2 linked regions of the Roseobacter denitrificans OCh 114 genome follow. The protein of the gene in region 2 interacts with the protein of the main gene of each other region in a pairwise test. Links are inferred from orthologs where the notes say so. Each region holds a gene or a part of one and is shown on either strand. Other genes may lie near its edges.

Region 1 (5,642 bases), 2.0 Mb from region 2 along the record:
TTGTTGGCGGATGTGGGGCAGTCCTTGCCGATGCTGACGCGTCCGGCACTTATTGTCAGGTCCGCGCCGATCGCGCTGGTCATTTCGCATATTCTGGTCACGCCGGGGCAGGAGGTGCGTCAGGATACGTCCGGGCGGATACTGGCACCTACCTCGGCGTCGCATCAAAGCGACAGTGCCGAAGCGATTGATGAAAACCCGCAAGTGCTCGCCGACCGGGCGGTCGCGCGGGTATCTGACCTGCTGGGTCAGTCGCTGACGTGGGAGCAGGTCACGCTGGCGCATCGCCCCGTGCCTCAGGACGGGCTGCCGGTGGTCGGGGCAAGTGATTTGGCGGGCCTTTACGTCAGCACGATGCACTCCGGCGCGACACTTGCGCCTCTGGTGTCTGAAATCGCGGCGAAAGAGGTCTTGGCGCAGGCGCTCAGCAATGAAGAAGCCTCGCTGATTGCACCCTACAGGCCGCAGCGCTTTACAGCTTGAGTTCGTAAAACACCAGCATGGGCAGGGCTACCTCGGGGATTTCACTGTAGGGGCCGCGCTGCGTAAACCCCAGCTTTTCATAAAGACGCCGTGCCCCTGTGAAACTGGCATTGGTGTCGAGCAAGATGCGTTTTGCACCGTCGCTGCGCGCCTGTTCGATCAAGGCTTGCGACAGTTGTGCGCCCGCGCCAGTGCCACGCGCCTGCGCCTGGACGAACACGCGCTTGATTTCGACGTCCTGATCATTCAGCGCGTGCATCATGGCACAGCCGACGGAATGCTCGTCACGCTTGGCAAGCAGAATTTCGCCACGCGGGCGCGCATGTTTCCCTGCCAGGTCCTGCATGAGCGCGGTATAAGCGTCCACGGGATAGAAGACATCGACGATGTTCTTCATGCTGGCGTCAAAACCCAGCAGATAGTCGCGATACTCCCAGCAGAGCCGCCGAACATCGTCAAGTTCATCGGACGTTCGCGCGGGCCTGATCGTGATCACCGGGCTCATCGCAAGATTGAACGACCGGCATATTCCGCTGTTTCGCCCAAGGCTTCCTCGATCCGGATCAACTGGTTGTATTTTGCCAGCCTGTCAGAGCGGGCAAGCGAGCCGGTCTTGATCTGACCGCAGTTCGTGGCGACCGCAAGATCCGCGATTGTGGCGTCTTCGGTCTCTCCGGAGCGGTGCGACATCACATTGGTGAAGCCGGCGCGATGGGCCATATCCACGGCCTTGAGCGTTTCGGTCAGGGTGCCGATCTGGTTGACCTTGACCAGCATCGAGTTGGCCGATCCACGTTCGATGCCTGTGGCGAGACGCTCAGGGTTGGTGACGAACAGATCATCCCCGACCAGTTGAACCTTGTGGCCCAAGGCGTCCGTCAGCGCCTTCCAGCCGTCCCAGTCATCTTCGGACATCGCATCCTCGATGGAGATGATCGGGTAATCCGCGACCAATGCCGCCAGATAGGCCACGTTTTCCTCAGACGTCAGCGATTTGCCTTCACCTGACAACTCGTATTTGCCATTCTTGAAATATTCTGTCGCCGCGCAATCCAGAGCGAGGTAAATCTCCTCCCCCGGTTTGTACCCTGCCTTTTCGATGGATTTCAAAATGAAATCAAGTGCGTCGCGGGTGGAGTTGATGTTGGGTGCAAAGCCACCTTCATCACCGATGCCCGTGGAGAGGCCCGCGGCGGAGAGCTCTTTTTTCAGTGTATGGAAGACTTCTGATCCCATGCGCACGGCGTCACGGATGTTGTCGGCGGCCACCGGCATGATCATGAATTCCTGAATGTCGATCGGGTTGTCCGCATGCTCGCCACCGTTGATGATGTTCATCATGGGAACGGGCAGGACACGCGCCGATGTACCCCCGACATAGCGGTAGAGGGGCTGCGTGCAGTAATCCGCAGCAGCCTTTGCGGCGGCCAGTGACACGCCCAGAATGGCGTTCGCGCCAAGGCGGGATTTGTTCGCCGTGCCGTCCAGTTCGATCATGCTTGCATCAATGTCGACCTGCTCAGTGGCGTCCAGACCCACCAGCGCATCCGCGATCTCACCGTTGACAGCGGCGCACGCCTCCAGCACGCCCTTGCCCATATAGCGGGTCTTGTCCCCGTCGCGGCGTTCCACCGCCTCGTAGGCGCCTGTCGAGGCACCGGAGGGCACGGCGGCGCGCCCCATCGTGCCATCTTCGAGGATCACATCAACTTCGACCGTTGGATTGCCACGGCTGTCCAGAATTTCGCGGGCGTGAATGTCGATGATCGTGCTCATGAGTGTGGGCTCCTGCATATGAATTTGCCGAGGTGATAGCCCGACGGCTCAAGGATGGAAAGGCCTAGTGCGCCCCGCCCCGGACCCGGCGTTCGCGCCACAACGTATAAAGACCGGAGGCGACGATGATCGCAGCCCCCAGCAAGGTCAGCGCATCAGGGCGCTCGCCAAAGATACTGATGCCGATGACCAGCGCAAAGAGAATGCGGGAATAGCGAAAAGGTGTGACGAAGCTGATTTCGCCCACGCGCATGGCTGCGACAATGCAGTAATAAGCGAAAATTCCGATCAACAGCGCGGCAATAAAATAGAGCAGCGTAGAGGGCGGTGGCGTGATCGGGCTGGTCTGGTTGAACCACATCATCAACCCCGCCGCCGGGATCAGCACGAGGAAAGCCCAGAAGCTGAGCTGCAGCGAGGATGTCTCTGGCGGTACGCGCCGGGTTGCCAGATCGCGAATGCCAAGGCCAATGACCCCCTGCACCGCAAAGAGCGACAGCCAGCTGAACCCCTCAAGCCCGGGCCGGATGATCAGCATTACCCCGAAAAAGCCCACGATAATCGCCGTCCAGCGCCGCCATCCAACGGATTCCTGCAAAAACAGCGCCGCTCCCAGCGTAACAAACAGTGGCGTCGCCTGCAGGATCGCCGAAGCCGTCGACAGCGGAGTAAGGGCGATGGCCGTTACAAACCCGATGGTGCCGACCAACTCGCCAAAAGCGCGCAGCATGATCGCGGGGGTGAGCAGGGCGGCGGTAAACAGCGCCTGACGCTGCGTCTTGAGCACGATGGCCAGCAGCAGCGCACTGCCCAGACCCAGCATGCCCACGATCTGGCCGATGGGCAGATCAACGGCCAGCAGTTTGATCAGCATATCTTCCAGCGCGAAAAGAAGCATCGCCAGAACCATGAGGGCCGCGCCGCGCAAATTATCCATCGGGGGTTTTCCTGCCAAAAGGGATGCCAGTCCCTTAGGCCGCGCCGTTGCAGATGTCCACGCCGCGCGCTTGCATCACTCTTTTTTCAGCGGCACACCATAGAGTTCCAGACGGTGCCCGCGTAACTCATATCCCAGCTTGTTGGCGATCCGCTCCTGCAAGGCTTCGATTTCGGCGTCTACGAATTCAATAACCTCGCCTGAATTCATATCAATCAGATGATCATGATGGTCGCGTTCGGCGTCCTCGTAGCGCGCGCGCCCGTCGCCGAATTCGAGCTTGTCCAGAATGCCCGCTTCCTCGAAAAGCTTGACCGTTCGGTACACCGTCGCGATGGAAATGCCGCCGTCGATGGTCACGGCACGCGCATAAAGCTCCTCGACATCCGGGTGATCCGCGCTGTCTTCGAGGACCTGCGCGATGACACGCCTCTGGCCGGTCATGCGCAGCCCCTTCGCCTCGCAGCGTTTGATGATTGGTTTGCTCATGCGATGGCCCCCGTGACGTAGGCCGAGTTTTTAGCCGCCTTTGCGCAGGGGTTCCAGCCAAGTTTTTGTGTTTCGGTTGACTTCTGCACCAGCAAGGCGCATGTGAGTGTCTGGTGATGCCTTCTGCCGCGTGAGCAGAGTTGCCGCGGGACGTCGTTCAGGGCGCGCGCTGTGACCGATAAGGCCCACCTATGTTCCCAAAATCACGCGTGGGTGCGAGCGCAAAGGACAGTGGCAGGTATGTTGCCTGCGCCTGTGATCCCGAGTGCATCCTGCGATGGCCGTCTTGTTGGGCGGCTGCGATTTTGCGTAGGCAAGAGCCTGCGAGAGGGTAAGAATGAGCGATTTCGAAATGATGAACCTGCCACCGGAACTGGTGGCACGACTGGGCCGCATGGGTCTGAAGGATCCGACTCCGATCCAGAAACAGGCGATACCGCATGCGATGAACGGGCGCGATGTGATGGGCCTTGCGCAAACGGGCACCGGTAAAACGGCCGCCTTTGGCGTGCCGCTGGTGGCGCAGATGCTGGAACTCGACGGGCGGCCCGCGCCCAAATCCGTGCGCGGGCTGGTTCTGGCGCCGACGCGTGAATTGGCCACGCAGATCAGCGTCAATCTGCGCTCCTTTGCCGAAAACACCAAGGTGAAGGTTGCGATGGTGGTTGGTGGCCAGTCGATAAACAACCAAATCAAACGGTTAGAGCGCGGTGTTGATCTATTGGTTGCAACGCCCGGGCGGTTGCTGGACCTGATGGACCGCCGCGCCGTGCGGCTGGATGAGGCGGTTTTTCTGGTGCTGGATGAAGCGGACCAGATGCTGGACATGGGGTTCATCCATGATCTGCGCAAGATCGCCAGCGTGATCCCCAAAGAGCGTCAGACGATGCTGTTTTCCGCCACGATGCCGAAACAGATGAACGAACTGGCCAATAGCTATCTGCGCAGCCCCATCCGGGTTGAGGTCTCCCCGCCGGGCAAGGCCGCCGACAAGGTCACGCAGGAAGTCCATTTCATCGCCAAATCCGAAAAACCCGGCCTGTTGATCGAGATGCTGGACAAACACCGCGACGAACGCGCACTGGTTTTCGGCCGTACGAAACACGGCTCTGAAAAGCTGATGAAATCGCTGGTCAAGGCGGGCTACGCGGCAGGCTCCATTCACGGCAACAAAAGTCAGGGCCAGCGCGACCGCGCCATCGCAGCCTTCAAATCCGGGGAGATCAAGGTTCTGGTGGCGACGGATGTGGCCGCGCGGGGTCTCGACATTCCGGACGTGAAACATGTCTACAACTATGATCTGCCGAATGTGCCTGACAATTACGTTCACCGCATCGGGCGCACAGCGCGGGCGGGCAAGGATGGTGCGGCCATCGCGTTTTGTGCGCCCGATGAGATGGGCGAGTTGAAGGCGATCCAGAAAACCATGGGGATCTCGATCCCGGTCGGCTCCGGCAGGCCTTGGGAGGCTGCGGATATTCCGCCCGGCGACAAGACAAAGGGCCGGGGTCGCGGACGCGGCGGTCGCCCGCCGCAGGCAGGTAAACCCGCAGGCGGCAGACCCGGGGGGCCACGCAAGCGCGCCGGCGCACGCAACCGCCGTGGCAAACCCGCGGCTTCGGGTGGCGCAAACCGCTGAACTCCCTCAGGCTTACTTAAACGTCAGATTGACATCCGCTGATCCGCGCGGCTTTGTGCGCGGATGGACCGTAAATCAAACATGGATGCGATTGGGGCTGCGGCGCTGATCGCTTTTGCGCTGCATCTGGCCTTCAATCAGGTCGTGATCAAGGTCACGGTCGATGGTTTTGGCCCGGTTTTTGCGGCGGGTCTCAGGTCGGCCGGTGCTGTGGTGGTGCTGCTGATCTGGATGCGGTGGCGGGCGATCCCGTTGAGCGTGCCACGCGCGGCCATTCCGGCGGGTATCGTTTGCGGTCTGTTGTTCGCGCTGGAGTTC
Region 2 (8,168 bases):
GATCCAGCGGGCGCATGACCAGTTTGACGCCGATCTCGCGCCATGTGTCGGTGATGATCGCCAGCGCGTTTTCAACCTCCTTGCGCTCGCCCGCGGTCTCGATCACAAATTCCATCGGGCGTCCGTCGGGCAGCAGGCGGATCCCATCTGCTGTCCGCTCGGTCAGGCCCATTTCATCCAGCAATGCGTTGGCCTTGGCGGGATAGTAGACAGACCATTTGTACACATTTGCGGTGTCATAAAACGGGCTCGCGGGCAGGGCGGTCATCCCCCCCTCGGAGGCAAGGCCAAAGTAGAGCGCGCGGTTGATCATGCGCCGGTCAATGCCCATCGACAGCGCGCGTCTGAACCGCACATCGCGGATGACCTCGCGCCAGACCGGGTCCGCAAAGTTCAGGTTTGGATAAATTGCAATCTGGTTCGCCGTACTGTTCGCCCAAAGCAGCGTTTTATATCCCGCGCCATCTACCTCACCCTTCTTCAGGATGGAGATATCGGGGAAATCCAGACCGCGGGCCTGTAAATCGACCTCGCCGGCGTTGGCCTTTGCCGCGATCAGCCCGCCACCCACGACGGTCATTTTGACAATGTCGATATAGGGCAGTTGCACGCCGCGCTTGTCCACCCGGTGGTAATAGGGGTTGCGCACAAACAGCCGCTGGCTGGATTTACCAGCACTGGCGTTGATCCAGGGTTGCAGGGTGGGCAGCGCCGGATTGTCGAACTTGTACATGTTATCAAGCCCGTTGTGCAGCGCGGCCCAGGTTCTGACCCGCGCCTTCTTGATCTGTTTGCGCAGGTCTTTCTTGTCCACGAAATCGGCGTGAAACTGTTTGAGGTAATGCGCCGGTCGATAGATCAGGAAGGGGCTTGCCTGCGCAAGAAGCTGCAAGAAACCGGGGTTCGGCGTGGGCCATTCGATGACCACGGTATGCGCATCCGGGAATGTCATGCTGGCCAACACACCATCCACAAAGAGGTTTTGCGGCGGACCGGACGGGCTCAATTCCTTGTTCAGGGCAACATGACGCCAGTAGTATTCAAAGTCGGCAGAGGTGAAAGGTTGGCCATCAGACCACTTGTGTCCCCGGCGCAGGTGCAAGGTGAACTTGCGCCCTTCCTCGACTTCAACATCGCGCAGGATGTCCGGATAGATTTCATAGTTGTGATCATATCCGACCAGCCGGGCGTAGCCGTAGACGACCATCTGGCGCACGTCCTTTGAACGCGAGATCAGCGTGCGCAGCGTGCCCCCCTGTTGCCCATAGGTGCGCCCCTTCGCGGTGAGATCAACGACGAGCGGGTCAACCGGCAAACGTTCGGCAACGGGTGGCATGTTCCCGGCGGACACTTCCTGCGCCCAGAAACTGCTTTCCTGAAGAGCCGCCGGTGTCTGCGCCAGAGCGGGCTGATGCAGGCAAATGATCACGATAAGGGCAGACAGAAATCTATACATGACAACGTACCTTATGACCGGGTGCGAGTTCAGTTAACGCCGGGGCCGCGACCCCCTCAAAGCGGAATTCATCGGGCCAGCTGGCTGGTGAGCCCGCACCCTGCGATACCAGATTAAGGTCAATGGGACGGTTCACATCGGGCGTCGGCTGGGCCGCGATCAAAGCCCGCGTATAGGGGTGGCGCGGGTTGTAAAAGAGCATGTCGGGGGCGGCCTGTTCGACCACAACACCCTGACGCATGACCGCGACCTCATCGGCGATGCGCGCGACAACGGCCAGATCGTGACTGATGAACAGATAGCTCAGACCCATACGGTCGCGAATGTCCTCCAGCAGGGTCAGGATCTGTTCCTGGACCGAGACATCGAGCGCCGAGGTCGGCTCATCACACACCAGTAACACCGGGTCCAGCGTCAGCGCCCGCGCGATCGACAGCCTCTGCCGCTGCCCCCCGGAAAAGGCATGCGGAAAGCGCACCAGCATGGATGGATCAAGCCCCACCCAGCGCAGCATTTCTGCCGCCTTGTCGCGCCGCTCAGCCTTGGTGCCGATCCGGTGAATTTCCATCGGCTCCGTCATCGTTTGCGATATCCGCATGCGCGGCGACAGCGACGAATAAGGGTCCTGAAAGACCATCTGCGCCTGTTTCTGGAATCTGACCCGCTCCGCAGGCGTCATCGCGTGAATTTTCAGCGGCTCCGCGTTTGCCTCGGCGCGAAACAGGACGTGGCCGCCTTCATCTGGTGCTTCGGCCCCAAGGGCGATGCGGGCGCAGGTTGTCTTGCCCGACCCGCTTTCCCCGACAACAGCGAGGGTTTTGCCACGTTCCAGTGTCAGGTTAACCTGGTGGCAGGCGGTAATACTTTGCGGCGCACGCCAGCCGCCCGCGCGCATCGTATAGGTCTTGCAGACGCTGCGCAGTTCGAGGATGTGATCTGCGCTTTTGGTGCGTTCAACCGGATGTGCAACCTGCGGGATGGAGGGCGCGGCGGCGAAGAGTTTTTTCGTGTACCCATGTGCAGGAGCGCCCAGAACCGCCGCCGCGGGGCCACTTTCCATGATCCGGCCCTTGTTCATGACCACAACGGATTCAGCCATATTTGCCACGACACCCAAATCATGCGTGACCAGTATCACGGCCATGCCGGTGTCGCGTTGCAAATCATTGATCAGCCCCAAGACCTGTGCCTGTGTGGTCACATCAAGGGCCGTTGTTGGCTCGTCCGCGATCAACAGCTCAGGCTTGGCGACCATGGCCATCGCAATCATGGCGCGCTGGCGCATCCCGCCGGACATCTCGAACGGATAGGATTTCCAGACCCGCGCCGGGTCGGGAAAACCAACACGTTCGAATGTTTCCAACACTGATTTCTTCGCCTCCGCGCGGCTCAGGTTGCGGTGCAGCGTCAAGACTTCGGCGACCTGATCGCCCAGCCGGTGCAGCGGCGAGAGGGAGCGCATCGGCTCCTGAAAAATCATCGAAATCTGATCACCGCGAATGGCCCGCATGGCGCGTTCCTTGATCGCCAGCAGGTCAACGGTCGGCCCGCTCGCGGATGCAAAATTGATCGTGCCGCTGCGAATTTGTGCCGCCTCGGGCAGAATGCGCAGCACGGAGCGACAGGAAATGGTTTTGCCGGACCCGCTTTCTCCGACAAGTGCGAGCGTTTCACCGGGCATGACACTGAAACTCACGTCCCGCACGACCGGGTCGGCAGTACCAAAACCGATGCTCAGGTTGCATACATCCAGCAGTGGTGTCGTCATCGAGGGGCCACTTCTTCTATCTCTTCCAGCATGGCGGCGACGGGGTTAACGGTATCAGTCAACGCGATTTCTTTCCTCAGGTCCAGCGTTGAACGGAGAGTTGCGCTTTGTGCTACCAATTTTTGACAAAAGCAGGCATTGGGAGCGCGAGTTTTGCAAAGGATGACGAGATGAGCCGACTTGATTTATTCATTGCTCGCATGGTGTCACAACGGGCCTGCCTGAACCATGCCGCTCAGCTTACGGCGGATATCTCGGGGCCGGTTTTCGAGCTTGGTCTGGGCAATGGGCGCACCTATCATCACATGTGCGAGATCATGCCAGAGCAAGACATCTATGTTTTTGAGCGCGCGATTGCCTCTCATCCCGACAGCACGCCGCCGGACGATCGGGTTCTTTTGGGGGATGTCTTTGAAACGCTGCCGCTGGCCCTGACGCGCTTTGGCGCAACGGCACGGCTTATTCATGCAGACCTTGGCGGGCACAACGCGCAGAAAAACGATGAATTTGCGCGCCGGGTGTCCCCGTTGATTGAACCCTTGCTGGCCGACGGGGGGCTGATGGTGTCAAGTGACCGGATGTATTTTGAGACCTTGACGCAGATCGCGCTGCCGCAAGACGCCATCGAGGGGCGGTGTTTCATTTACCGGCGCTGATATCGCGATCAGGGCGGTGTGTCAGACGGTTGTCGACAAAACCGCGTCGCGTATGGCCTTGATGTTCGCCCCGTAAGGCGCGGGGTTGCTGACGGACCCGCCGCGAAAGACGGCCGATCCCGCGACCAGTACATCCGCGCCCGCCGCCGCCACCAAGGGCGCGGTGGTGGGATCAACACCGCCGTCGATTTCGATATGGATGGGCCTGTCGCCGATCATCGCACGCAGTTGGCGCACCTTTTCAACCTGACTGTGGATGAATTTCTGCCCGCCAAAACCGGGGTTTACCGTCATGACACAGACCAGATCGACCATATCCAGCAGATATTCGACCGAAGAGGCAGGGGTGCCGGGGTTCAGCGCAACGCCGGCCTTTGCGCCAGCTGCGCGGATGGCCTGCATGGTGCGGTGGATATGCGGGCCCGCTTCGACATGGGCGGTGATGACATCGGCTCCCGCCTTGGCAAAGGCATCAATATAAGGATCGACGGGTGCGATCATCAGGTGCACGTCCATGACGGTCTTGATATGCGGGCGGATCGCAGCGCAGGTCGAGGGGCCAAAGGTGATGTTGGGTACGAAATGCCCATCCATCACATCCACATGCACCCAATCCGCGCCTTGCGCCTCTATGGCTTCGCATTCCGCGCCAAAGTTCGCGAAATCGGCAGAGAGGATCGACGGCGCGATTTTGAATGAGCGGTTGAGTGCCATTGGACGAACCTTTCGGGAGACGTTTTATCATTCCGCCTATATCGGTCCGGGCGCCCTTTGTCCAAGGGTGTGGCCGATGAATTTTATACGACACAGGTTACCTGTGGGACGCAGCGGGCACGGGCGCGTACCTCGCCGTCAACCCCGCCCAAGCTCTTTGACCATCCGGTCGCGCATTACGAATTTCTGCGGTTTTCCGGTCACGGTCATGGGCAACTCATCCTTGAAGGAAACATAGGCAGGGACCTTGAAATGCGCGATGGCGCTGCGGCAAAAATCCTGCACATCGGTTTCGGTCAGGTCACTGCCCGCGCGGGCCACGATCCACGCGCAGACCGCTTCGCCCAGTTTGTGGTCGGGAATGCCAAAGACCTGCGCCTGCAGGATGTCAGGGTGGGTATAGAGGAACTCTTCGATCTCGCGCGGATATATGTTTTCGCCACCGCGCAGGATCATATCCTTGAGCCTTCCTGTGATGGTGCAAAACCCATCCGCATCCAGACGCGCCAGATCGCCGGTGTGCATCCATCCCTGCGCGTCAATGCTGGCGGCGGTTTGTGCGTCGTCCTCCCAATATCCTAGCATCACGGAATAGCCGCGTGTCAGCAGTTCGCCCTGTTCACCTGTTTTGACGGTGTTGCCCGTGGCATCGACGATTTTCACCTCCACATGCGGGTGGATGCGACCGACGGAGGACACGCGTTTTTCCAGTGGGTCATCCACGTTGCTTTGGAAAGACACAGGTGAGGTTTCCGTCATACCGTAGGCGATTGTGACGCCGTGCATGTGCATGCGCGCCTGAACCTGCCGCATGACTTCAATCGGGCAGGGTGCCCCTGCCATGATCCCGGTGCGCAGGCTGGACAGATCAAAGGCGTCAAAATCCGCAAGTTCCAAGGCGTTCACGAACATCGTGGGCACGCCGTAAAGGGCCGTACATTTTTCCCGTGTGACGGCTTCAAGGGTGGTGCGCGCATCGAACCCTTCGCCGGGAATGACCATCGTGGCCCCTTTGGACACGCAGCCCAACGTGCCCATGACCATGCCAAAGCAGTGATAAAACGGCACCGGGATGCACAGTCGGTCCGCTTCGGTAAACTGCATCGTTTGCGTCACGAAATGCGCATTATTGACGATGTTGTGGTGCGTCAGGCACGCGCCTTTCGGGCTGCCCGTGGTGCCGGAGGTGAATTGTATATTGATTGCGTCTTGGGGGGATAAGTCGTTGGAAATCTGATCCAGTGTTTCGACCGAAACCCCACTGCCCGCTGCACAAAGCGCGTCAAACCCGGTGGTTCCCGCCGGTGGTGCGTCGCCGGTCACGATCACATGGCGCAGCATGGGCACGCGGGCGGCTTGGCACGCGCCGGGTGTGGCGTTTGCCAGTTCCGGCATCAGTTCCGTCAGCATCGCAACGTAGTCTGATGATTTGTGCCGCGGTGCCATGACCAGCGCTGCGCAGCCCACCTTGTTGAGCGCGTATTCCAGTTCGGACAGACGATAGGCGGGGTTGATACATACCAATATCGCGCCGATCCGGGCCGTGGCGAATTGTGTCAGCAGCCATTCTGCACAATTGGGCGCCCAGATGCCGACGCGGTCCCCTTTTTCGATGCCAAGCGTCAGCAAACCTGCCGCAAGCCGGTCCACCTCGCGCTCAAAATCGCGATAGGTCCAGCGGATGGCCTGCCGGGTGAAAACCGCGGCGGGGTGATCCGGCAGACGTGCTGCCGTTTGCGCCAGAAGCTGCGGGATCGTCACGTTCCACAATGGATCCGCCGTCGACCCGCAGACATGAGAGAGGTTGTTTTGTGGCTGCCGACCCAATGCGCTCACGGCTGTGATCCCCTTGCTGATTTGCCTCAAGGCTAGCGCAGAGGCGCGGAGCAGGCGAGTGGTACTATGACGAATTTACAACTTGATCGCCATTAGACGTACCAGATTGCCCGGCGGATCAGGTTCAGACCCAGAAAGAAGAACAGGATCAGGATGGCGTTGCGAAAGGCTTCGATGGACATCTTGCGGCGCAGAATTTCCCCGGCGGTAAAGCCAATCAGGGTCGGCAGCAGCATGGAAAATGAGATCGCGGCAAGTTCACCAGATAAAAACCCGACCTGCGCGTAAGTCACCACAAGCGGGAGTGACCCGACCGAGATCATAAACCCAGTGGCGCGAATGAACTCATCCTTATCGACGCCTTTGGTGTGCAGGTACATCGCCATCGGCGGCCCCCACGCGGCGGTCATGCCGCCCACCACTCCGGCCACAAGCGCAAAGAAGATTTGCGCAGCAGTGTCATAGCGGTCGGCGAGGGGCGGCAGCAGTTTGCGCCAACTGACCGCGACAAAGATCAGCACCACAATGCCAAGAATAGCGAGCAGCGCGCGGTCTGATGTGGTTTGCGTCATGATGGCCGTTGTCCCGACGCCCAGAAACAGAACGGCGGCAAAAAGCCAGTATCGGCGTGCTGTTCGTTTCAGCAATCCACCGCGCAGCATCTGCCACAGATTCGAGCCCAGCATCGGGAAAAGCACCAGCGCGATTGCCGTGCGCGGGTCCAGAAAAAGCGTCATGAACGCAATGGCCGCCGTCGGCAGGCCGATGCCGGTGACCCCTTTGATTGCGCCGGACACCAGAAAGGCAAAGCCCGCGATCACGATGAGCATTGTCAGGTCCATCGTTTACCCGTTCCACGCCGGGCAGCGGCTCGCAACACTGCTTGGTGCGCGCAAGGATGTCAGGAAGTCAGGCAAAACTGATCTGAGCCTTCATCGACTGTGTTCTGTCGCTGGCCAGATCAAAGGCGGCAATGGCATCTGCCAGCGGCAGCGTTTGCGTGATCAGGGGCTTTACGTCAATCAGCCCCTTTTGCATCAGCGTCACACCTGTAAAGAACTCCTCATGAAAGCGGAACGAGCCGCGCAGTTGCAACTCCTTGGCCGTCAATGCCTGCACCGGTAGGGTCATGTCTCCGCCCAACCCCAGTTGCACAATGATGCCACCCGGACGCAGGGCTGCGATCCCGCCAGCCAGTGCGGCGGCCACGCCCGTGCATTCAAACAGCACGTCAAAGGTGCCCTTGCCCGCTTGATAGGTCGCCAATCTGTCGGGATCGGTCGCGCCGTTGATCGTGACATCCGCCCCCTGTGCGGCGGCCATTTGCAGCGTGAAATCGGTCAGGTCCGTCGCGACGATTTCCGTCGCACCCGCGCGGCGGGCAACCAGAATGCTCAGCAACCCGATGGGGCCGCAGCCTGTCACCAACACGCGCTTGCCGAGCAGCGGGCCAGCCTGACTGGCGGCATGCAGACAGACGGCCAGGGGTTCGGCCATGGCAGCTTCGCCAGCGGATAAACCGTCGGCCACGGCACATTGCGCAGCATCCGCGACCAGAACCTGCCGGAATGCCCCCTGAATATGTGGCAACGGCATGGCGGAGCCGTAAAACCGCATGTTCAGGCATTGGTTGCGCATCCCTTCAGCACAATAGCTGCAGGTGCCACAGGGGCGCGAGGGTGACACCGCCACCAACTGCCCGACCTCAAGCCCGCTGACCCCCGCCCCAAGTGCTGTG

The links.
Region 1: the proteins of rpe (region 2) and eno interact in binary tests that used the Escherichia coli proteins (3 or more experiments, as listed by UniProt). The link is inferred for Roseobacter denitrificans OCh 114 from one-to-one orthologs.

Annotation. Positions count from the first base shown.
Region 1 is NC_008209.1:3,013,979-3,019,620, reverse strand. The notes cover bases 123-3,120. They hold eno (phosphopyruvate hydratase), read right to left. Parts: upstream 2,260-3,120; coding sequence 985-2,259; downstream 123-984. Other genes in these bases: RD1_RS14440 (DMT family transporter), read right to left, coding at 2,324-3,120; RD1_RS14450 (GNAT family N-acetyltransferase), read right to left, coding at 473-988; RD1_RS14455 (NAD(P)/FAD-dependent oxidoreductase), read left to right, coding at 123-483. Outside these bases: more of RD1_RS14455, read left to right, coding at 1-122; more of RD1_RS14440, read right to left, coding at 3,121-3,196; RD1_RS14435 (Fur family transcriptional regulator), read right to left, coding at 3,272-3,685; RD1_RS14430 (DEAD/DEAH box helicase), read left to right, coding at 4,023-5,324; RD1_RS14425 (DMT family transporter), read left to right, coding at 5,388-5,642. UniProt on the Escherichia coli protein: Catalyzes the reversible conversion of 2-phosphoglycerate (2-PG) into phosphoenolpyruvate (PEP). It is essential for the degradation of carbohydrates via glycolysis.
Region 2 is NC_008209.1:1,052,650-1,060,817, forward strand. Bases 2,749-5,692 are described here. They hold rpe (ribulose-phosphate 3-epimerase), read right to left. Parts: upstream 4,595-5,692; coding sequence 3,902-4,594; downstream 2,749-3,901. Other genes in these bases: RD1_RS05060 (ABC transporter ATP-binding protein), read right to left, coding at 2,749-3,224; RD1_RS05065 (class I SAM-dependent methyltransferase), read left to right, coding at 3,395-3,880; RD1_RS05075 (AMP-binding protein), read right to left, coding at 4,733-5,692. In the rest of the region: RD1_RS05055 (ABC transporter substrate-binding protein), read right to left, coding at 1-1,456; more of RD1_RS05060, read right to left, coding at 1,449-2,748; more of RD1_RS05075, read right to left, coding at 5,693-6,430; RD1_RS05080 (sulfite exporter TauE/SafE family protein), read right to left, coding at 6,523-7,272; RD1_RS05085 (L-idonate 5-dehydrogenase), read right to left, coding at 7,340-8,168. UniProt on the Escherichia coli protein: Catalyzes the reversible epimerization of D-ribulose 5-phosphate to D-xylulose 5-phosphate.